Regions from separate parts of the uncultured Halopseudomonas sp. genome, predicted to be linked through region 3. Evidence: predicted binding sites of a transcription regulator. Region 3 holds the regulator's gene; each other region holds the start of a gene.

Region 1 (5,446 bases), on a different contig from region 3:
TTGGATGTACGTACCCGTTCACCGATAAACACGGCGGCAAATATCAGGGTGAAAAATGCCTGTGACTGGAGGACGAGCGATGCCAGGCCGGCAGGCATGCCTACTGCCATGGCGGAAAACAGAAAAGCAAACTGGCCCAGGGATATGGTCAGACCGTAGGCCAGTAACCAACGCCATGGAACCTGGGGACGTTTGATGAAAAGGATGGCCGGAAAAACTACCAGCATGAAGCGCAAGGCGCCCATCAACAAAGGTGGCAAGCTGTTCAAGCCGGTCATGATGACGACAAAATTGAGGCCCCATACCACGATGACCACCAGCGCCAGCAGCAGATCCCGGGTAGTCATTGCGTGCTCCTGCACTATGTGGGCTGCCAGTAGGCCAGCTTGCAGACAGCCCCGCCATATACAGTCAGCGGCAATAGCATCAGGACAGTTGGCCACAAAAAAGCCGGCAATACGAATTGCCGGCCTTGGTAACCCTCGAGATCAGTATCAGGCGTTGTCTACACCCTTCTTGATCTTTTCCTTGGCTTCGCCCTTCACGCCCTGGGCCTTGCCCTTGGTCTCCTGCAGATCACCCTCGGCTTTAAGGTCTTCGTTGTCGGTTGCTTCACCAACGCCCTGCTTACCTTTACCGATAGCTTCGTTGGTCTTGCCTTTCAACTTGTCTTCCTTATCGCTCATGGTCCACCTCGTTTGTAAATGGCTTACATGGGGTTGACCCGGCTCGGATAGCATAAGTTCCAACCGATTCCCTGCAAATGGAGCGGGCGATCCCCGGGGAAACAGGTATACTCGCGCGCGATTGCATCGCTGTTTCCACCGTTATCCCCTTTCCAAGGACTGTGCGCCATGACCGAGCATCTGCCCAACCAGGATCTGGCCCCTGAACACGCCGACCCGATCGTAACCTCCACCAGAGCCAGCGTGCCTGCGTTCAAGTTTCCCTTCTCACCTGCCAACTTTGCACCACGCCAGCCCGCTACGCCGTCCTGGCAGCACAAGGGCGGTCATTCCCGTCACGAGAAGAAGATCGGCATGGCTCCCAATGGCACCCGCCGCTCAATGGGCAAACGCTGAGCCTCGGACCTCTATTTGACCAGCAACACCGGCAGTGGAGCCTCGTGGACCACATGGCTGGCCACTGACCCCAGCACCAGGCTGCCCAGACTGCCCATACCCCGGGTGCCCATGACGATCAGCGTGCACCCGAGCTTGCGCGCGGCTTCGACCAGCTCACTGACTACCTCGCCGACAATCTCATGGGTCTGCACCTGCACATTGGCGGCACGGAGCTTGTCGGCAGCCTTGATGTTGGTCTCGGCGGCATAATCGAGGGCCCCGGCATGCAGCTGCTCGAGCATTTCCGGGGAGAGATAGCCGCCGAACAATTTGGGTTCAACCTGAACGTTGACGACATGTACGGTAACCTCCCCAAGGGTGGCCGAAAAATCGATCAGGTAATCCACGGCGCGCATGGCGCTTTCCGAACCATCGAAGGGTAGCAGTATCGTATGCATTCTCATCTCTCCCTGGTATGGGTTGCAGGTCTCATTGCAGGTACATTGTGGCAGGCAATCCGTGACGACGCTTGACCCACATCAAGTCCGGGGCCCATCGCTCTACGCTGCTCGGTGTGCTGTGCTGGCCGCCGACGACAGGCATCTGGCAGACCGCTTCTACAGGGCCCATGGCAGTCGGATGAAAACCCGCGCCGAGCACATCATATGGACACTGAACACTGACCGCATGCTCGCGGCTCTCTGCCTGCAAGCGGTAGCGCAGGGCCATTGGCTGACCAGCCTGTTCGTCGATCCGGGCTACCGCCGGGCGGGATTGGCCAGCACGCTGCTGGACGCTGCCTGCACATCGGTGGAGGGACCGGTATGGCTGTTCTGCCAGCCACAGCTTGAGCCCCTGTACCGTCAGCAGGGCTTTACCCGCAGCACTTGCCTGCCAGAATCACTCGCCGGAAAGCTGCAGCACTACCAGCGCAGCAAGGATCTCATGGCGATGACGCGGGGCGAATGATGACCCATTCTCTGCGCTAGCGACAGCTTCCACGGTTAACGCACCAGCTTCAACACCTGGCCATCAGCACGGCACCATTTCGGTGCGACGGTTCCGGATCCATCTCTCCCCAAAGCACTTCACCTCTTATAAAAACCTTGTAAGCCTATGTTTTTGTTCATATTCATAAAACATGGCAAGCAAAATGCTATGTGTCCCATGCCAACGCTTTTTGGACGACATCAGTAATCACAACACATGGGGTACACGAGAATGATGAAAAAATTGACCGCCGCCATCGCCACAGTCAGCACCCTCGGCTTTGCCAACATGGCCCACGCCGAAACCTTCGACACCTTTATCGGTGAAATCGATGCGAGCATGACTGCTACTGTAGCGACCGATTACATCTGGCGTGGCCAGTCGCAGACCGACGGCAAAGGTGCTTTCCAAGCCAGTCTGGACTTCGCCCATGAAAGTGGTGTGTACGTCGGCACCTGGGGCTCCAACGTCGATGACGAGGACTTTGGCGGCGCCGCCATCGAGATCGACTATTACGTCGGTTACGGTGGCGCGATCACCGAAGAATTCACCTATGATCTCGCATGGGCCAACTACACCTGGCCCGGCAACAGCTCGATTGACGTGTACGAATGGCTTGCCAGCGTAAGCGCATACGGCATCACAGTGGGTGTCAAGGATACCTACAACAATGCCGACAACCAGTACTACTACATCGGCTACGGTGTAGAGCTGCCCTACGAATTCGGCCTGGGCCTGCATTATGGCGACAGCAATGACGGCACGGGTACCGGTTTCGATTACAACGATTGGGCTGTGACCGTAAGCAAGGAAGCTCTGGGTCTGGGCTGGTCTGTCATGTACAGCGACACCGACATCAGCGATGCCGATTGTGGCTACGGCAGCACCGACTCCTGCGGCTCCAACGTGACTTTGGCAGTATCCAAGAGCTTCTGAGGCAGCACCGGCGCCGTGGCGGCGCCGGTACTCTCACAACTCGGCTTGATTGGGCCCCATGGCAACTCGGGGCCTTTTTTTGTTCAGGATTCGGCCGCGTGGCCACTAATGCCCGGATCGATCTTCATGCAGATCTCCGAGGTGAACGGAAAAGCGATACCCAACGCCGCTCGGCCGCCCGTGCGGCTCAGGCGCGAGGCAGGGTAACGCCCCGTTGGCCCTGGTATTTGCCACCGCGATCGCGGTAGGACACCTCACAGGGCTCGTCAGATTCAAAAAACAGCATCTGCGCTACACCCTCGTTCGCGTAGATCTTGGCAGGCAACGTCGTGGTGTTGGAAAATTCCAGCGTTACATGACCTTCCCACTCGGGCTCCAGTGGAGTCACGTTGACGATGATGCCGCAGCGCGCATAGGTGCTCTTGCCCAGGCAGATAGTCAGAACGTTACGGGGAATCCGGAAGTACTCGACAGTTCGAGCCAGCGCAAAGGAATTCGGCGGGATGATACACACGTCGCTGGTTATATCGACAAAGCTATTCTCGTCGAAATTCTTGGGATCGACTGTGGCCGAGTGGATGTTGGTGAACACCTTGAACTCGTTGGAACAGCGCACATCGTAGCCGTAGCTGGACACTCCGTAGGAGATGACCCGACTACCCTCCTCCCCGCGTACCTGGCGCTCAACGTAGGGCTCGATCATTCCCTGTTCCTGGGACATGCGACGTATCCAACGGTCAGACTTGATGCTCATGATGTGCCCTGCGATGTGCCGAAAAGAGACAGCATGTTACCGGGTAATGCCGGCGGGAAAAAGCCCCGCCCGCAGTACCCGCCCTGCCTGGTAAAACTCAATCATCGCTTATACTGATGTCGGGCATCGCAACACCCATCCTGGCTCGCTCGGCGATACGCGCGCCGACGTGCCGGGCCATGTCCTGGTATAGCATGCTGATCTGACATTCTGGCTCGGCAACAACCGTTGGAACACCTCCATCGGTCTGCTCACGGATCATCATCGACAGGGGCATGGAGGCCAGCAGATCAACACCGTAATCATTGGCCAGTCGCTCGCCCCCGCCCTCACCGAACAGATGCTCTGAATGGCCGCAGTTAGAGCAGATATGAATTGCCATATTCTCCACAATCCCGAGTACCGGAATATTGACCTTGGCAAACATTTCCATACCCTTTTTCGCATCCAGAAGAGCCAGATCCTGCGGAGTAGTCACTATAACGGCGCCGGTCACTGGCACTTTCTGCGCCAGGGTGAGCTGAATATCACCCGTGCCTGGGGGCATATCCACCACCAGATAATCGAGATCGTCCCAGGCTGTCTGTGTTAACAGCTGCATGAGCGCACCTGACACCATCGGGCCACGCCAGACCATAGGTGTTTTGTCATCCACCAGAAAGGCCATGGACATTACCTGGATACCATGCGCTCGCAACGGAACAAAAAACTTCTGATCCTTGACCTCCGGCCGCGTACCCTCTGGCAGCCCCAACATCAACCCCATGCTTGGTCCGTAGATATCTGCATCAAGAACCCCAACCCTGGCTCCCTCACGGGCCAGCGCCAGCGCAAGATTGACTGCAGTGGTAGATTTGCCCACACCTCCCTTGCCTGATGCTACCGCGACGATATTCTTGACGTTATCCAGGGACGCTATTGCACCCTGGGCAGGAGCGCCCAGGACGTTGCAGCTCACAGAAACACGCGCCGAACCCACTCCATCGAGGTTTTGCAGTGCTACCTGGAGCATCTGCTCGATACCACTTTTGATACCCGCAGCCGCATAGCCAAGCACGAATTCGACCTGAACATCTGATCCACTGATCTCGAGACTGCGCAGGCACCCCGCAGTGATGAGGTCCGTTTTAAGATAAGGGTCCTGATACTGGGCCAGGGCATTTTCTACAGCAGAGCGCGATATGTCGGTCATAATTCATCCGGGAGAACAAGAATATGGGTGTATCGTACTGGCGGACTCCGAAGCATGAAAGGTCGGGCTTGATCCAAGTCGCCACAGCAGGGCGACATTCCAGCGGCAAACAGACATAAAAAAAGACGACAGACTCTGAGCCTGTCGCCTTCTCTATGCTAGCCTAGCGGCCAACGGAAGGGCATCGTCCCCGGTGGGGCGCCCGGATTTCAAACCCGGTGAGATGCGCTAGGCGCGTCTGGTAGGTTCGACTCCTATTCCCTTCCGCCAATCAGGCTTGCCAGCATTACTCCGCCATTTCTTCCATTTCGGCTTCTTCGGTCATTTCAGCCGCATCAGTCTCGGCCATATCGGCGCTCTCGTCAGCCGGCTCCGCTTCAGTTTCTGCTTCATCGACCAGGTCGATCAATACCGTCATCAGACGAGCACCGCGCTCACCAACCATTTCAGCAAAAGTGTCGCGTACAGGCAGACTCAATTCCCTGAAAGCTTCACGCTCTTCTGGAGTGA
Region 2 (5,446 bases), on a different contig from region 3:
CCGACCGGACGCTGCTACTGGCCACCTATGCGTCCACCCACTACACCCGCTCGAATCAGCTCGCAAGTGACGCGGAGCTGATCTCCGGCGACACGCCGGTCCTTCTCGCCTGGATAGAATTCAGCAAAACGGACCAGTTGATTCCGCTCTACCGGTACGTCATCCAACCACTCAAGGCAATCACCGCACAGGAGCTACTGGCACAGGGCAAGTACATTTCCAATGCAACCCCGCGGATCAACAACCTGCCAGCCCGGACGCCAGCAAAAGTGACCAATGGTGCGGTCGTCACCGATTGGCAATATTGCTATGACTGCTTTACCACAATGCCGCTGGATGAACTCAACCCTGCCAGCATTGCTTACCTGCGCGAGCAGGTGCAGAAGACCATGGCAAGCAGGCCCCTGGACCGTCTGATTTTTATCAATACTCCCAAAGAGGCCCAGTACCTCAAATCCAGACCTTCAGTGACCGTATACACCGGCCCGGAAGCGATGCAGGAACAATCGCTGCTGGCCGAACAAGTCAGCGGTCTGACCAGCGATGTTGCCAACGCTAAAAGGTATGACGAACTGTACCGCCAATTTACCGAGGTCGAATACAAGCCCCTGACATTTGCCTATCAGGCCGCGAAAGCAGGATGTCCGACGAACAGGGCCAATACGCGGGAAATATCAGGCGACCGCCGCAGCATCGCAAACACCGTTATTCGAGTAAACACCCACTACATCGAATGCAACTCGAAGGTCCTGGAGAGCTACGACCCTGCACCCCTGGAAGCAAAATATGACTATCTCAGCACCCGCGAGGAAATGCTGTGGGAGCGTTCCAGCAAGACTGAACGTCATCAGGTTCGACGCCCCGAGAGAACGATCGATAATGTGATCGGAACAATCAATGACGCTATTGAAGGTCTCGAGTCCGCCTACGACAACCTGGAGCTCGCCGACAGGCTGGATGCACGTAACCGCGATCTGGAAGTCTTCGGTCAGCAGCAATGGAACAATACCCTCAACAGCATCCAGAGCCGCAATGAGTCCATCAAGGCGCAGCAACAGCAAATCCAGAAGATCATCCGCAACACCCAGCGGGAGCGGCATACAACGCCAGAGAAAAAGCAGTACGACCCAACCAGCCCCCGCCCTGGCCCCAGCCGCGCGGACGCGACACCCAGGACTGACACTGCCAGCACCGGCGATGCCACAAGCGTCGTTGTGGCCGCCCCTGCTGAAGAAAAACCGGCGCAAGCCGAGGAGAAACCCAACCGATATGTAGGCGCCGGGCGTGATTATCCGTTCACCGGTACATCAGGCCAGTTCTTCAACCGCGAGCTCGCGGTAGATCTTGCCCAGACACACCTCATGAACCAGGCATCTGAATTTTGTGGTGGTGGCCTGAAAACCGAGATTCGCTGGGCGGCCCAGTCGTACTGCAAACCATCAGCTTCCGAGGAAGGAAACTTCAAGTGCACCATCGACGGGATGGTCAATTGCTATGAAAACTTCTGCGACGAGCCCTACTGCGGTACGGAGCGGTAGGGCCACCGCATCAGCAGACGCGCCATTCATCAGTATTGTCGCGCCTGCCCAAACGCCCGCCGATCAATGTGCCAACGCCGCAAACGTGAATACAGCGAAGGCGGCTTGATGCCCAGCAGCGCCGCCGCGCCGTCCGCGCCGGAGACCTTGCCACCGGTCTGGCGCAGGGCATTGATGATATTCTCCCGTTCGCTCAGGCGCCTCTCCTGCTCGGTCATGACCAGCCCTTCGGGGGTGCTGTTCCCTGCTCCGGCGCGGTTGGCAGCAAACCCATCCAGCAGCGCGCCGCCGGCTTGGACCGGGCGTGACGGCAGCTCGATATGCAGCCTGCCCGCCGCCGAAAGGATCACGGCCCGCTCGATGATATTTTCAAGCTCGCGGATATTCCCCGGCCAATGGTAACTCTGCAGCTTTTCCAGGTCCGCGAGGGACAGTGCCATGGAGGGCTTCTTCAGTTTCTTGCAGGCCTGAGCGATAAGATGCGTGGCCAGGAGGGGAATATCCTCTGTGCGCTGACGTAGCGGCGCCGATTCAATGGGGAACACGTTCAGACGAAAGTACAGATCCTCACGGAACTGCCGTTGCTCCACCTCCTGGCGCAACTGCCGATTGGTAGCGGCAATGATGCGCACGTCGACTGAACGTGTGCGGGTATCGCCTACCCGCTCGAACTGCTGATCCTGCAATACGCGCAGCAGCTTGCCCTGCAGGTCCAGCGGCAACTCGCCGACCTCGTCGAGGAAAATGGTACCGCCGTCCGCCAGTTCAAAGCGCCCAGGACGATCTGCCGTTGCGCCGGTAAAAGCGCCGCGTATATGCCCGAAGAACTCACTCTCGAACAGCTCTCTTGGAATGGCCGCGCAGTTGACCCGGATCAACGGCCGCTGGCTGCGCGGGCTGCTCTCATGAATGGCCCGGGCGATCAGTTCCTTGCCGGTACCCGACTCGCCGGTGATCAACACCGGTGCATCGGTCGGCGCTACCAGCTTGATCTGGCGAATACAGTGTTTGATCGGCTGGCTGCGGCCAACGATCTGCCGGTAGTCATGCTCCGCACGAATCTCCTCCTGCAGATATGCATTCTCCATTTCCAGCCGCTCCTTCAGCGACTCAACCTCCGCCAGCGCCAGGCGCAGACGACGCTCCGCATCGCGCCGCTCGCTGACATCGCGAAACACCACCACGGCTCCGACCAGAACACCCTCATCGCGAATCGGCGTACTGGTGTACTCCACGGGAAATACGCTGCCGTCCTTGCGCCAGAAAACCTCATCGTCCACCACATGCACAACGCCATCATTGAATGCGGCATAGATCGGGCAACAGTGACTGGGATAGGGCGTGCCATCCTGATGTGTGTGGTGGAACACCGTGTGCGCGTCTCGGCCGATCAGTTCACCCGCATCCCAGCCGAGCATCTTCAATGCGGCAGGATTGACAAAGGTAGTCGCTCCCTCGGCATTAACGCCGTAAATCCCCTCCCCCGCGGCGCTAAGAATCAACTGGTTATAACGCTCGACTTCGCGAAAGGCACCCTCGATACGCTTCCATTCCAGCAACCCGCCCCGGTGCAGCCAGTGCAACTCCGTCTGTTCGCGCTGGGCCTGGATTTCGCTGGCGTCGAATATCAGCAGCAGCAATAACTGACGCTCGTTTTCCATGAAAGTCGACGCGTGAATTTCCACGGGTAGGCTGCCCTGATGCGCAGTACGCAGACTGATCTCTCCGCTGTAATAGCGCCCCTTGTCCTGGCATGCCTGGGTCAGACTGATCAGGCGCGGCAGATCATCGGCGAACAGCGCTGACATGGGCTGAGTCATCAGCGCGCTGCGCTCGCTTCCGAGCAAGGCCTCCAGCGCCGGATTGCAGTCCATCACGCGATCAATCAGAGGGTCGCAACAGAGCATCGCCGCACCGCTGGAAAGCGCTGCTTCGCGCCAGGCCGTGAGCTTATCGGGAGTCGATAGTGTCATCGCCGTTCACCTGATCAGTGTTCGATTAACTGTTCTCCCTCCACCTGCAAGGACCAGGCCTTTTTATGCAATTGCATATTTTTAACTGTGCAAATGCATGAATTATGCAAATGCATACTTCCAGCCTCACTAACTTACGCGTGTATCCCATTGATCCTTCTGAAAAATTTATCGAGACCCAAACTGGCATAGAGCTTGATACAGCACTAGCAGGACACCTCCGGGTGAACAGCCACAGCACCTCATTCGGGCAGCACGCCACGCCGTGCACCGGAATACGACTGGCAGGAGCCAAACATGACGATCAAGAGCCTGGGAAATCCCTATGACGGCGGCAAGGGCCTGACCCACGACGCCCAGTGTGAATGCGACAAGTGCAAGCACATCGCCCTGCCCGCCGGTCTGACGGCGCAGCACTCGGCAGTCGATAATCGCGCACCGGTCATGGCCACGCCCATGTCCAGTGAAGACATGATGGAGCGGGCCATCGAGAACGCTGTGGTGCGCGCGGTGTTCAACCAGAGCGACATGAGCCGCCGGCGCTTCATGCAACTGCTCGGCGGTGGCACCGTGGCCGCCGCCCTGGCCACCATCTTCCCGATGGCGCAAGCCAAGGCCGCGCTGATGGACAGCATGGGCCCGCTGGAAAAGACCAAGCTGAGCGTCGGCTTTGTGCCGATCACCTGCGCCACGCCAATCATCATGGCGCACCCGCTGGGCTTCTATTCCAAGTACGGCCTGAATGTCGATGTGATCAAGACCGCAGGCTGGGCCGTGGCGCGGGACAAGTCCCTGGCTGGCGAATATGACGCCGCCCACATGCTCACGCCGATGCCGCTGGCCATGTCCATGGGCGCCGGCTCCACCGCCGAGCCCTACATCATGCCCGCGGTGGAAAACATCAACGGCCAGGCCATCGTGTTGCACGTCAAGCACAAGGACAAGCGCGATCCCAAGCAATGGAAAGGCTTCCGTTTTGGTGTGCCCTTCGAATACTCCATGCACAACCTGCTACTACGATACTACGTGGCCGAGCATGGCCTGGACCCGGATCAGGACATCCAGATCCGCGTGGTACCACCGCCGGAGATGGTCGCCAACCTCAGCGCCGGCAACCTGGACGGCTACCTGTCGCCGGACCCGTTCAACCAGCGCGCCGTCTGGGAAAAGGTCGGCTTCATCCACCTGCTGACCAAGGACATCTGGGAAGGTCATCCCTGCTGCGCCTTTGCCTGCAGCCAGCGCTTCGCCACCGAAAACCCCAATACCTACGGCGCCCTGTTCCGCGCCATCGTCGATGCCACGCAGTATTCCCACCAGGCCGAGAACCGCAAGGAGATCGCCGCCGCCATCGCGCCGCGCAACTACCTCAACCAGCCGGTGGGGGTCATCGAGCAGGTCCTGACAGGGCGCTTTGCCGATGGCCTGGGCAACATCATCGACGAGCCCAGCCGTATCGACTTCGATCCCTTCCCCTGGCATTCGATGGCCGTATGGATCCTCACCCAGCTCAAGCGCTGGGGCTACATCGAGGGCGACGTCAATTACAAGCAGATCGCCGAACAGGTCTACCTCGCAACAGACGCCGGCAAGGTCATGGAAGAACTGGGCTACGCCGCGCCGGATATCACCTACCAGAACTACACCATCATGGGTAAGCAGTTCGACTACAACAAACCCGAGGAGTACGTCGACAGCTTTGCCATTCGGAAGCGCACATGAAACACACCATCAACAGCCTGCGCCCGGCCATCCTCACCGTCCTGATCCTGCTGGTACTGGGCGGTATCTGGGAGGCCGCCATCAACACCACCCAGAGCACGGGCGAACTGACCGAGTACGAGATGATGATGGGCGGTGGCCAGCCCAGTGCGGGCGTACCCGCGCCCTCACAGGTGCTGGCCCATGCCTGGACCGAGCTGAGCGACCCCTTCT
Region 3 (5,446 bases):
GCGCCGCGTCGGGCTGGGTGTGGCCGTGGCCACGGCTGACAGTTTTGTGCGCGAGCATGCCCACTGCGTCACCGGGGCTGCTGGTGGTGCTGGGGCCGCCCGAGAATTCTGTGAAATGATCATGGCCGCACAGGGCACGCTGGACAAGACACGCGAGGCTTATCTCTGATGATTGCCATCCCGCGCTACTTACGCACTGCAGGGCTTGTAGGACTGACAGTAGCCCTGGCACTGGCCGTAGGGTATTTCAATATTCGTCCTTCCTCCTTCGACCAGGAGATACTGGTGACTGATCCTCTGCAACCGGACTTTTTCATGGAAAACACGCAGATCCTCATGTTCAACGAACAGGGAACACCTGCATACCAGTTGCGCAGCGCCCGGGCGACACATCAACGCACTGATGACAGCACGCAGTTGGAGCAACCGAATCTGTTGTACTATCGCCCTGGCGAAGAGCATCCATGGCTGCTTCGGGCACAACAGGGCTCGGTGACCAAAGGCGGAGATCAGGTCGACCTGATGAACGATGTGCTGCTGCAGCGTCAGGATCCGAACGACCCATCAAGACGCATGACAACGCAGGCCCTGACCCTGTTTCCCGAGCGTGATTATGCCGAAACGGCACAAAGCGTTAGAATCGAGAACGCTGGCAGCGTGACAACCGCTGACGGCATGCAGGTTTTTCTAGATGACGGCCGCCTGGAGCTGCTGTCCAACGTACGAGGTCAGCATGAGCTGCAATAAATTCCTGTCTGTGGCTGCACTGCTAATGGTTGCCAGCCTGCCGGCAGTGGCATTACCCCAGGACAGCAACCAGCCGATCCGTATCCAGGCCAACAGCGCCTCGCTGGACGAGCGTCGCAACACCGCTGTCTACCGAGGTAACGTCATCATTACCCAGGGCAGCATGCGCCTCACCGGAAACCAGGTCACGCTGGCTACCGACAGTGACGGCGCAGTGAGCAAGATAACCAGTGTGGGAAGCCCGGCAACCTACGCCCAGACCCCGGGTCCGAACGATGGCGAAGTGAACGCCCGTGCCCAGACCATCGAATACTTCGCCGATAGCGAACGAATAGTGTTGATTGACCGTGCACGCCTGGAACAGCGCGGCAACACCTTTCAGGGCGACTACGTCAGCTATGACATCAACAAACAGATTGTGGATGCTGGGCGCCCGACAGCGGGCGGCTCGGGTGATCCGGGACGCATCGAAATAGTGATTCAGCCACGCCAGCGCGATGAAGCGGCCAATCCATGACCGGATCCTCCATGACCGAATCTGCTGCAACCATTCTCGAAGCGCGCCATCTGGCCAAGGCCTACAAGGCGCGAAAGGTCGTTGAAGATGTCTCCATCTCTATCCGCAGCGGCGAAGTAGTCGGATTGCTGGGCCCCAATGGCGCGGGCAAGACCACCTGTTTCTATATGATTGTTGGGCTGGTGAAGGCCGATAATGGCCACATACTGGTCGATGGTTTCGACGTGACGCATCTGCCTATGCACGGTCGCGCCCGCCAGGGCATCGGCTACCTCCCCCAGGAGGCATCCATCTTCCGCAAACTGAGCGTCGCCGACAACATCATGGCGATACTGCAGACTCGCAAGGATCTGGACCGCAAGGGCCGGCTCGACAAGCTGAGCTCCTTGATGCACGAATTTCATATCCACCACCTTGCCGACAGCAAGGGCATGAGTCTGTCCGGCGGAGAGCGCCGCCGTGCAGAGATTGCGCGCGCACTGGCAAGCGATCCAAAATTCATACTGCTCGATGAACCCTTTGCCGGTGTGGATCCCATATCGGTAAACGATATAAAACAGATCATCCAGCATCTCAGGGACAAAGGCATCGGTGTACTGATCACCGACCACAACGTGCGCGAGACCCTCGACATCTGCGACAAGGCTTATATTGTCAGCGACGGCCACATCATTGCCGAGGGTAACGCACAGGCTGTACTCGACAATCAGCTGGTCAAGGATGTGTATCTGGGCCATGAGTTCCGGCTATAAAATCAGGCCCAATTCAGGCATGCTAGATTCAGGCCAGCCAAGAACCAACGCCAGTAACAGCGCATAAGGTAATACGTCCGATAATGAAACCTACGCTCGTCCTCAAGATGGGGCAGCAGCTGACGATGACGCCGCAGCTGCAGCAGGCCATCAGATTGCTCCAACTATCGAGTCTCGACCTCCAGCAGGAAGTCCAGGAGGCTCTGGAAGCCAATCCCATGCTGGAAATGGCTGACGAGGGCGACGACGATCATGGCAGCTCCGGGACCGATGGCGCCGACAATGACGAAGCGCCCGCTGTCTCTGTACCCGAACCCGTTGAAATGGATGCTATTGATCAACATTCACAGGCCGCCGAAGAAGGCAACTGGAATGAACAGATCCCCAGCGAGCTGCCCGTCGATACCCAGTGGGAAGACGTCTATCAGACCTCAGCAAGCTCACTACCCAGCGGCGATGATGACGACTGGGATTTCACGTCCCGCACCGGTACCGGCGAAACCCTGCAAAGCCATCTGGAGTGGCAACTGAACCTGATTCCGCTTTCGGAAACCGATCAGCTGATAGCGCTCTCGATTATTGATGCAATCAATGCTGATGGTTACCTTGAAGAGCCCCTGGAGGAGATCCTTGCCTCCATCGATCCAGAACGCGAAGTCGAGCTCGACGAAGTTGAAATGGTGCTGCACCGGATTCAGCAGTTCGAGCCAGTAGGTGTAGGTGCGCGGGATCTGAGTGAATGCCTGTTGCTGCAACTCCGCCAACTGCCACCCGATACTCCCCTGCTGGAGCAGGCGCAAAAGGTTGTGCGTGATCATCTGGGCCTGCTCGGCAGTCGCGACTTCAGTCAGTTGATGCGTCGCACACGCCTGAAAGAGGACCAACTGGGTCGCGTCATCGCGCTCATCCAGACGCTCAATCCCCGCCCAGGCTCGGAAATAGCCTCGGGTGAACCCGAATATGTGATTCCCGACGTGATCGTCCGCCGCGACAGCAACCGCTGGATTGTCGAACTCAACCAGGAATCCGTTCCCAAGATCCGTGTCAACAGTCAGTACGCCTCCATGGTACGGCGCGCCGACTCCAGCTCGGACAACACCTACCTGCGTAATAACCTGCAGGAAGCACGCTGGTTCATCAAGAGCCTGCAAAGCCGCAATGAAACACTGATGAAGGTCGCGACCCAGATCGTCGAGCACCAGCGCGAGTTTCTCGAGTACGGCGAGGAGGCCATGAAGCCCCTGGTCCTGCACGATATTGCCGAAGCGGTAGGCATGCATGAATCAACCATCTCGCGGGTTACCACGCAGAAGTTCATGCACACACCACGGGGTATTTTCGAGCTCAAGTATTTTTTCTCGAGCCATGTCGGTACATCTGAGGGCGGCGAATTTTCATCTACGGCCATTCGGGCACTGATCAAAAAACTGGTCTCGACAGAAAACCCGAAGAAACCGTTGAGCGACAGCAAGATCGCTGGTTTACTGGAAGAGCAGGGAATTGATGTAGCCCGCCGTACTATCGCCAAGTACCGCGAATCGCTCAACATTGCTCCGTCAAGCGAGCGCAAGCGGATTGTCTGATCGGCGGGCCTGATACGCACAGTACAAGAGTGGGCACTATGGGGAACCGACTTCGTTTCCCTGTTTCATCAAGCCAATCAGGAGAAGTCATATGCAACTGAACCTAAGCGGTCATCAGCTCGACATTACCGATCCACTGCGCAATTACGTGAATGAGAAAATGTCCCGCCTGGAGCGACATTTCGACAAGATAACCAACGTCCAGGTCATACTCGAAGTCGAAAACTTCCGACAGAAAGCTGAAGCGATCCTGCATGTAGCCGGCGGTGAAGTAGTCGCCAACGCCGAGCATACAGACATGTACGCCGCAATCGACCTGATGACCGACAAGCTTGATCGGCAGCTGATAAAGCACAAGGAAAAGAACCTCAATCGCCAGCAAGGCGTCAACGACCGCTAAGGCAACCGTAGCCAAAACCCATGCAAATTGATCACATACTGACCCCCCAGCGCACCTTTGCCGGCGTGCAGGGGGGCTCCAAGAAAAAGATGCTCGAACTGATCGGCAAGATGATTGCCCAGCACAGCCATCTTGATCCAGACAGCATTTATCAGAACCTGATAGCCCGGGAGAAGCTCGGCTCGACAGGATTTGGTAATGGCATAGCCATACCCCACTGTCGCCTGGAGGATTGCCACAAGCCGGTAGGCGCCCTCTTCCAACTGCAATCGAAAATCGATTTCGACGCACTGGACGGAGAGCCTGTCGATCTTATTTTCGTGCTGCTGGTTCCCCAGGAAGCCACCGAACAACATCTGCAGATTCTCAAGATGCTCGCCGAAAAGCTCGACCAGGCAAATCTGCGTGACTCCCTGCGCGAAGCAGATGATGCCGATACGTTGTATCGGATCATAACTTCAGACACGGGTACCTGAGCCCCATGCATCTGGTCGTCGTCAGTGGTCGCTCAGGATCAGGCAAAAGCACAGCGTTGCATCTGCTTGAAGATAACGGATTTTATTGCATTGATAACCTGCCGGCAGGGCTTTTGCCGGACCTGGCGCGCCAGGCGAACGACGCTGGCATGCAATTACCCAAAGTCGCCATAAGTATCGATGCGAGGAATCTGCGCAGTGATCTGCAGCGGTTTCCCGAATTGCTGGCGCAGGTGCGCAACAGCGGCATTACCTGTGATGTGATTTTTCTCGCAGCCACCGACGAAGTACTGATAAAGCGTTTTTCAGAAACCCGTCGCAAGCACCCTCTCACTGACCAGAGCCACTCCCTGGCTGAGGCCATTGCGGCTGAGCTGAGATTGCTCGAGCCCATTATCGACCTGGCCAACCTCAAGATCGACACCAGTCATCTCAACCTCTATCAGTTGCGCGACACCCTCAAGCAACGCTTGCTGGGAAGTCAGGGCAGCACGCCGTCGGTTCTTATCCAGTCTTTCGGCTTCAAACGGGGCGTGCCGGTGGATGCGGACCTGGTATTTGATGTGCGCTGCCTGCCCAACCCTTACTGGAAGCCCGAACTGAGGCAATTCTCCGGCAAGGATCAGCCTGTTCGCGACTTTCTTGATGCACAGCCGGATGTGCAGGAGATGTACCAGGATATACGTGCGTTTCTGGACAAATGGCTACCCCGATATGCAGCAGGCGAACGCAGCTACATGACCATCGCCATCGGCTGTACTGGCGGCCATCATCGCTCGGTCTACATAGCCGAGCGCCTTCTGCTGGATCTCGGCAACAAGACCGCCAACATGCTTATTCGCCATCGGGATGTGCCCTGACCATGCTCACCAGGCGCACGCTGATCATCAACAAGCTTGGCCTGCATGCCCGAGCAGCGGCCAAGTTCGTTGGCGTAGCCAACCAGCACGGTTGCGAGGTCCGCATCGGCA
Region 4 (5,446 bases), on a different contig from region 3:
ATCCTGGTTGTTCATCTGTGTCACCAGCAGTTTCAAGAATTCATTCTTGCCGAGTTCGCCGCCCTTGGCATCCCGGGTCTGGTCCACCTTGTACTGATCCAGAACGCTTTCACCTACGCTCAGTGCACTAGAAATACTCATGGTCTTGAAGCTCCTGTCACTGACCCAGTGTGAGAACGCGTTGCAACATAGTCTTGGTTGCGTTCATGATTTCGACGTTGGTTTGATATGCCCGCGAAGCAGCCATCATGTTGGCCATTTCCTCGACAATGTTGACGTTGGGATAGAAAACATAACCCTGCTCATCCGCCATCGGATGGTCAGGCTCATAACGCGATTGCAACTCGGCATCCGACTCCACGACACCCAGGACCTCAACACCCTGCCCGGCCTGCTCCTGGGAGGCAAACAGCGATTGACCCATGCCCTGCTGCTGTTCGCTAAACATGGTTGCAAAAACCGGATGTCTGGCGCGGTAGGTCTCGCCTGTGCTGCTGGACACGGTCTCGGCGTTGGCGATGTTGCTGGCCGTTGTATTCAGGCGCAGAGACTGTGCGCTCATACCGGAACCGGCGATATTGAATACGTCATTGAGGGACATGGCTTATTCTCCGCGCAGGGCTGACATCAACCCTTTGAACTTGCTGTTGAGAAAGGTAAAGCTGGCCTGCAGCTCGATGGCGTTCTCGGCAAAAGCGCTTTGCTCGACCTCAGCGTCAACGGTGTTGCCATCCAGGGATGCCTGCAAGGGCGTACGGAAGCGCAGCCCGGCGGCCTGGTCGAGCAGACTTTCGGTATTGATGTGCCGAGCATGCGTGGTGCTGGCAGCAAAGCCCTTGTCACCGCCGCTCTGCTGAGCAGCCAGAACAGTGGAAAAATCCAGATCGCGGGCCTTGTAATTGGGCGTTTCGGCGTTGGCAACATTGTTGGCCAGAACAGCCGCTCGCTGGCCACGGAAAGTCAGTGCTTTCTCGTGAATACCAAGGGCGTTATCGAAATTGATCGTCATTTGCGCGTTCCTCTTGTGGCAAGAATTAGCCACATGGTTCTCTCTGCGCAATAACAAAGCAGTTTCCATGCCAAGAAAATATGTCACTATTATTCAAAGACTTAACACGTACCCATGGAAAAGCGGCAACGGTAAACTGTCAGGCGGCAATCGCCTGGGCGGCAAGGATGAGGGCGATGGGACTTTCGGGGAGAGCGGGCGAACATAAAACCTGCGTCAGGGCGACACAGGTCTTTTCTTGGGCATCAGTCAATCTGATCGCTATTTTGCCTTATAGACAATACCGGGACTGCATTGGACCATCTGATAGAGATCAGGCAGACCGTTCAACGCCTCGGATGCCCCAAGCATCAGGTAACCACCGGGCTTCAGGGTGCCATGAATGCGTTTGAGAATGTCCTTCTTGAGATCGGCAGAAAAATAGATGAGGACATTGCGGCAAAAAACGATATCGAACTTGCCGAGCATCGAGTAACTGTCGAGCAGATTCATTGCGCGAAACTCAACGCGACTGCGAATCGGCTGCTTGACTGTCCAGCGGCCCGGCGTGGTCTGATCGAAATAACGGGTCAGCCGTTCAGTTGAAAGCCCACGGGCAATAGACAGGCTGTCGTACTCCGCAGACTTGGCCGCAGTAAGAATGCCACCTGACAGGTCTGTGGCAATAATTTGCCCGCCCCCGCGTAACTGTCCGGGGTTGCTGCGCTCGAACTCGTCAATGGACATGCTCAATGAATAGGGCTCCTGGCCCGAAGAACATGCCGCAGACCAGATACGCGGACGCTGGCCGGGATTAGCCTTGATGAACTCGGGCAGAAGCCGATTCTTCAGCACCTCGAAGGGATAGACATCCCGGAACCAAAGAGTCTCGTTAGTCGTCATCGCATCGACAACCAGTTCACGAAGACCACTACGCGGCTGCGTCTGGATACGCGTAACCAGCTCGCCCAGGCTCTTGATGCCCTGTTGCTCTAGAAGCCGATTAAGGCGACTTGCGACCAGATACTGTTTATTGTCGCCCAGCACGATGCCGCACGCTTTTTCCAGAAATTCCCTGAACACATGAAAATCTTGGTTTGCCGAGGTCACGCAGTCCATCCCGTCGTCAATTGAATTGCTTCCCCACGCGGTGATCTACTCACGCAGCGCGTGCAGTCGATCAATCACCCTTTGTGCCAGCTCATCCGGCTTGAACTTGGCAAGGAAGTCGTCGGCTCCCACCTTTTTCACCATAGCCTGGTTGAACACCCCCGAAAGCGAGGTATGCAACAGGATATGCAAGCCCGTCATACGCGAATCGCCTCGTACTTCCGCGGTCAGCGTATAGCCATCCATTTCCGGCATCTCGATATCCGACACCATCATCAACAGATCGGATACACCATTGCCGTTTTCGACCAGATCCCGAAGCCAATTCAGTGCCTGGCGACCATCGTTAAGGGCAACCACCTCCACTCCCACTTCCTGCAGACAGCGTGCAACCTGCTTGCGAGCAACCGAGGAGTCGTCAACGATCAATACCTTGCGTGCCAGGGCCTCCGTGTGGGTAACCTCATCGATCACGCCTGCAGTGATGGTTTCCACGGTTGGCACTACCTCGGCAAGAATCTTCTCGACGTCGATAATTTCAACCATTTTATCATCCACACGCGTAACGGCCGTCAGATAATGATCGCGACCAGTACCCCTTGGCGGCGGGTGGATGTCGGACCAGTTCATATTGACGATCCGCTCAACCGAGCGCACCAGAAAACCCTGAACCCGATAGTTGTATTCGGTAATGATCACGAATGCTGTGCTCAAATCATCGAGTCCCGGTCCACCAGTGGCCTTGTTGAGATCAATGATAGGCAGAGTACCACCGCGAATGTGCGCAACGCCCCGGACGACCGGATTCAAGCGCGGCAGGATAGTGAGCTTTGGACATTGCAGCACTTCCTTGACCTTGAACACATTGATGCCGTAGAGCTGCGGCCCGGAAAGTCGAAACAACAAGAGTTCAAGACGGTTCTGCCCGACCAACTGCGTACGTTGGTTGACCGAATCCATTACGCCAGCCATGGGCAACTCCTCAAATATCTCGAATGAAACGGCATGCATCTTGCTGCACTGTTTGGGTAGTACTTGTTACGGCGTTTTTTTGACATTCGCCAACCCACTCGTCATCAGGGTTCATTGTATGCGTTTTCTCACAGGGTGCGCGGTATTGCCGCTATTTTTTTGCGCAGGCGTTTCTGCCAATCCACTGATTGATCAACTTATCGGCGCGACTACCTCTTTTCTTGAGCAGGAAATCGAAAGTCATCTGCAGCGCAGTGCTCGGGATGCTCGCTATGAAGTGCAAGTCAATCGGCTAGACAACCGGCTGAGACTGCCATTGTGCCCTGAAGGAGCCCTGGAAGCCGAGCTGGAAAGCCCCGCCGAACCTGTGGGCCGTGTCACCGTGCGACTCAGTTGTGAGAGCGAAGTGCGCTGGCGGCTGTTCGTCCCTGCCCAGGTAAGCCTTTACCAACCTGTACTTGTGACCACCCGACCACTTTCTCGCCATGCCGTCATTGGCAAACAGGATGTCACCCTCCTGGAGCGGGACGTCGGACTCTTGAATAATGCCTATCTGACCGATCTGGATCAGGTAGCGGGTTTACGCCTCAGGCGTCAGGTAGCAGCTGATACGGTTTTGGCCCCCAATCAGCTGGAACAGCAAGAAGTGGTCAAACGGGGCGACAAGGTAGTGATCAGCGCGGCGAACAGTCATGTGTCTGTTCGCATGCCAGGGGAGGCGCTGGAAAACGGTAACATGGGCAGTCAGATACGAGTGCGCAACATCAGGTCCGGACGCACCGTCAAGGCCAGAATTACCGGCCCCGGACAAGTTGAAGTGGCGATGTGACCTTATCGCCCAATTACTCTATAATCTCAACATGAAAATTGGTGTGAAAAACGTGACCAGATTCACACTAATCTTTCCTAAAGTTTTGACTGCATCGGCCGTTACAGGTGTTAGTAAAGCATTTAGGTTCTGAGGAAAACAGAATGGTTATTGACTTCAACGCATCAAACAGTGCCAATCGGGGTGCCCAGACAGGCGCTACTGTGGGCAAGCGCGATGCCGCGGCCGAAGGCACCCGTCCTGCCGCGCAAGGAAACGCGCAAAACACCACTGTGGAAGAGGGGCAGGTGAAACTCAGCCCACAGGCTCAACAATTACAGGCGGTTGAAGAACGTCTACGTGACTTGCCGGTGGTCGACAGCGAACGCGTGGACCAGATTCGGCAGGCTATCAGTGACGGCACTTACAACGTCGACAGTGGCCGTATTGCGGACAAGCTGCTGGCTCTGGAATAACTCCTCGGGAGAATGTCCGGCCACCTTGTCTGCACAGCGGTTAGCGGAGAAAGCAAATGGAACATCTGGAGAAAGTCTTTTTACAGGCACAACCGGACTGTGAAGCTTTTGCTGAGCTCCTGGATCTTGAACAACAGGCGCTTGTAGATCGAGACATGGCTGAATTGGAGAAGCTTCTAGCGGCCAAGACTCCCCTGATCGAAGCACTTGCACGGCACGATCTTGCGATCCGCACTTGCTGTACACAAATTGGCGTCGCCCCCGGCGACGGCCTTGAAGCTCACATCAAATCCCTTGGCGCACCCACACTGCTGGAAAGATATTCCGCATTTCAGGATACGTTACAGCGTTGCCAGGCTGGCAATTTACGTAATGCGCGATTGGTTAGACATAACCAGCAGGCCACCGGCAATCTACTTGATCTCCTGCGTAACCAGGGTGAGACAAGCCAGAGCGTATATGATCGCCAGGGCATCGCCAGCCGTTCCGGCAACCAGCGCAACCTGACCAAGGCCTGAACAGCGTGTCAGATAGCCAGCATACTGTAGTAGTATGTTTGTCCATTTGAACTAGAGAGCCCTCAGTGTCTAGCCTATTCAATCAGGAAGTCGGCCCGCAGCCTCCACGGGATGTCCACTCTCCAGTAGAGATACTTTCGTTGCTGAAAAATATTCAGCAGCACCGCGATCATCTGCGCGTTACCTTTGTTGATCGCCCGCAAAAGTTCCAGAGCTTTATTGTGGAGATTGATAGCGCCACCAAGACTCTCTGGATCGACGAGATGATGCCACGCGACGGCGATCGGTTTGCTGTTGCGGGAGAAGCGTTCCGCGTGGATGCCTGGCATGAGGGCGTGCACATGCGTTGGCACTGTCCTGGCGTACAACGGCTGATGCTGGACGGAGTACCCACCTACTGCGCACCCTTGCCAGAGGAAATGGTTTACCACCAGAAGCGTGGCGCTTTCAGGGCTGCAGTGCGACGCAGCATGGAGCTGGCTGTTCACCTGGGTCACGCGAAGCGCGATACGGCTCTGGACGGCACACTGATGGATATCTCTGCAACAGGCTGCAAAGCCCGCTTTTCCGGGGA

The links. The regulator sigma-54, encoded in region 3, starts transcription at its own class of promoters, with help from an activator protein. The targets are predictions, from matches to a motif close to ANTGGCATNNANNTTGCTNT.
Region 1: AAC076_RS01165 (TorF family putative porin) is a predicted target of sigma-54. The motif match lies at 2,205-2,224, and genes of this name have one in related genera.
Region 2: AAC076_RS01590 (sigma 54-interacting transcriptional regulator) is a predicted target of sigma-54. The motif match lies at 3,604-3,623, and genes of this name have one in related genera.
Region 4: flgA (flagellar basal body P-ring formation chaperone FlgA) is a predicted target of sigma-54. The motif match lies at 3,098-3,117, and genes of this name have one in related genera.

The regions. Positions count from the first base shown of each region.
Region 1 covers NZ_CAXBOV010000002.1:28,167-33,612, reverse strand. The annotation lists gene AAC076_RS01190 (EamA family transporter) at 1-347, opposite strand, end outside; gene AAC076_RS01185 (CsbD family protein) at 495-686, opposite strand; gene AAC076_RS01180 (hypothetical protein) at 855-1,082, shown strand; gene AAC076_RS01175 (universal stress protein) at 1,094-1,522, opposite strand; gene AAC076_RS01170 (GNAT family N-acetyltransferase) at 1,704-2,033, shown strand; gene AAC076_RS01165 (TorF family putative porin) at 2,286-2,990, shown strand; gene dcd (dCTP deaminase) at 3,178-3,744, opposite strand; gene apbC (iron-sulfur cluster carrier protein ApbC) at 3,842-4,936, opposite strand; tRNA gene AAC076_RS01150 (tRNA-Sec) at 5,112-5,206, shown strand; gene dctP (TRAP transporter substrate-binding protein DctP) at 5,223-5,446, opposite strand, start outside.
Region 2 covers NZ_CAXBOV010000002.1:117,166-122,611, reverse strand. The annotation lists gene AAC076_RS01595 (hypothetical protein) at 1-1,538, shown strand, start outside; gene AAC076_RS01590 (sigma 54-interacting transcriptional regulator) at 1,568-3,511, opposite strand; gene AAC076_RS01585 (ABC transporter substrate-binding protein) at 3,809-5,233, shown strand; gene ntrB (nitrate ABC transporter permease) at 5,230-5,446, shown strand, end outside.
Region 3 covers NZ_CAXBOV010000009.1:23,714-29,159, forward strand. The annotation lists gene AAC076_RS06200 (HAD hydrolase family protein) at 1-169, shown strand, start outside; gene lptC (LPS export ABC transporter periplasmic protein LptC) at 169-747, shown strand; gene lptA (lipopolysaccharide transport periplasmic protein LptA) at 734-1,264, shown strand; gene lptB (LPS export ABC transporter ATP-binding protein) at 1,276-2,016, shown strand; gene AAC076_RS06220 (RNA polymerase factor sigma-54) at 2,100-3,599, shown strand; gene raiA (ribosome-associated translation inhibitor RaiA) at 3,691-3,999, shown strand; gene ptsN (PTS IIA-like nitrogen regulatory protein PtsN) at 4,020-4,475, shown strand; gene rapZ (RNase adapter RapZ) at 4,481-5,335, shown strand; gene AAC076_RS06240 (HPr family phosphocarrier protein) at 5,338-5,446, shown strand, end outside.
Region 4 covers NZ_CAXBOV010000016.1:22,043-27,488, reverse strand. The annotation lists gene flgD (flagellar hook assembly protein FlgD) at 1-141, opposite strand, end outside; gene flgC (flagellar basal body rod protein FlgC) at 158-601, opposite strand; gene flgB (flagellar basal body rod protein FlgB) at 605-1,009, opposite strand; gene AAC076_RS10415 (protein-glutamate O-methyltransferase CheR) at 1,271-2,098, opposite strand; gene AAC076_RS10410 (chemotaxis protein CheV) at 2,144-3,070, opposite strand; gene flgA (flagellar basal body P-ring formation chaperone FlgA) at 3,189-3,899, shown strand; gene flgM (flagellar biosynthesis anti-sigma factor FlgM) at 4,043-4,354, shown strand; gene AAC076_RS10395 (flagellar protein FlgN) at 4,411-4,872, shown strand; gene AAC076_RS10390 (flagellar regulator YcgR PilZN domain-containing protein) at 4,938-5,446, shown strand, end outside.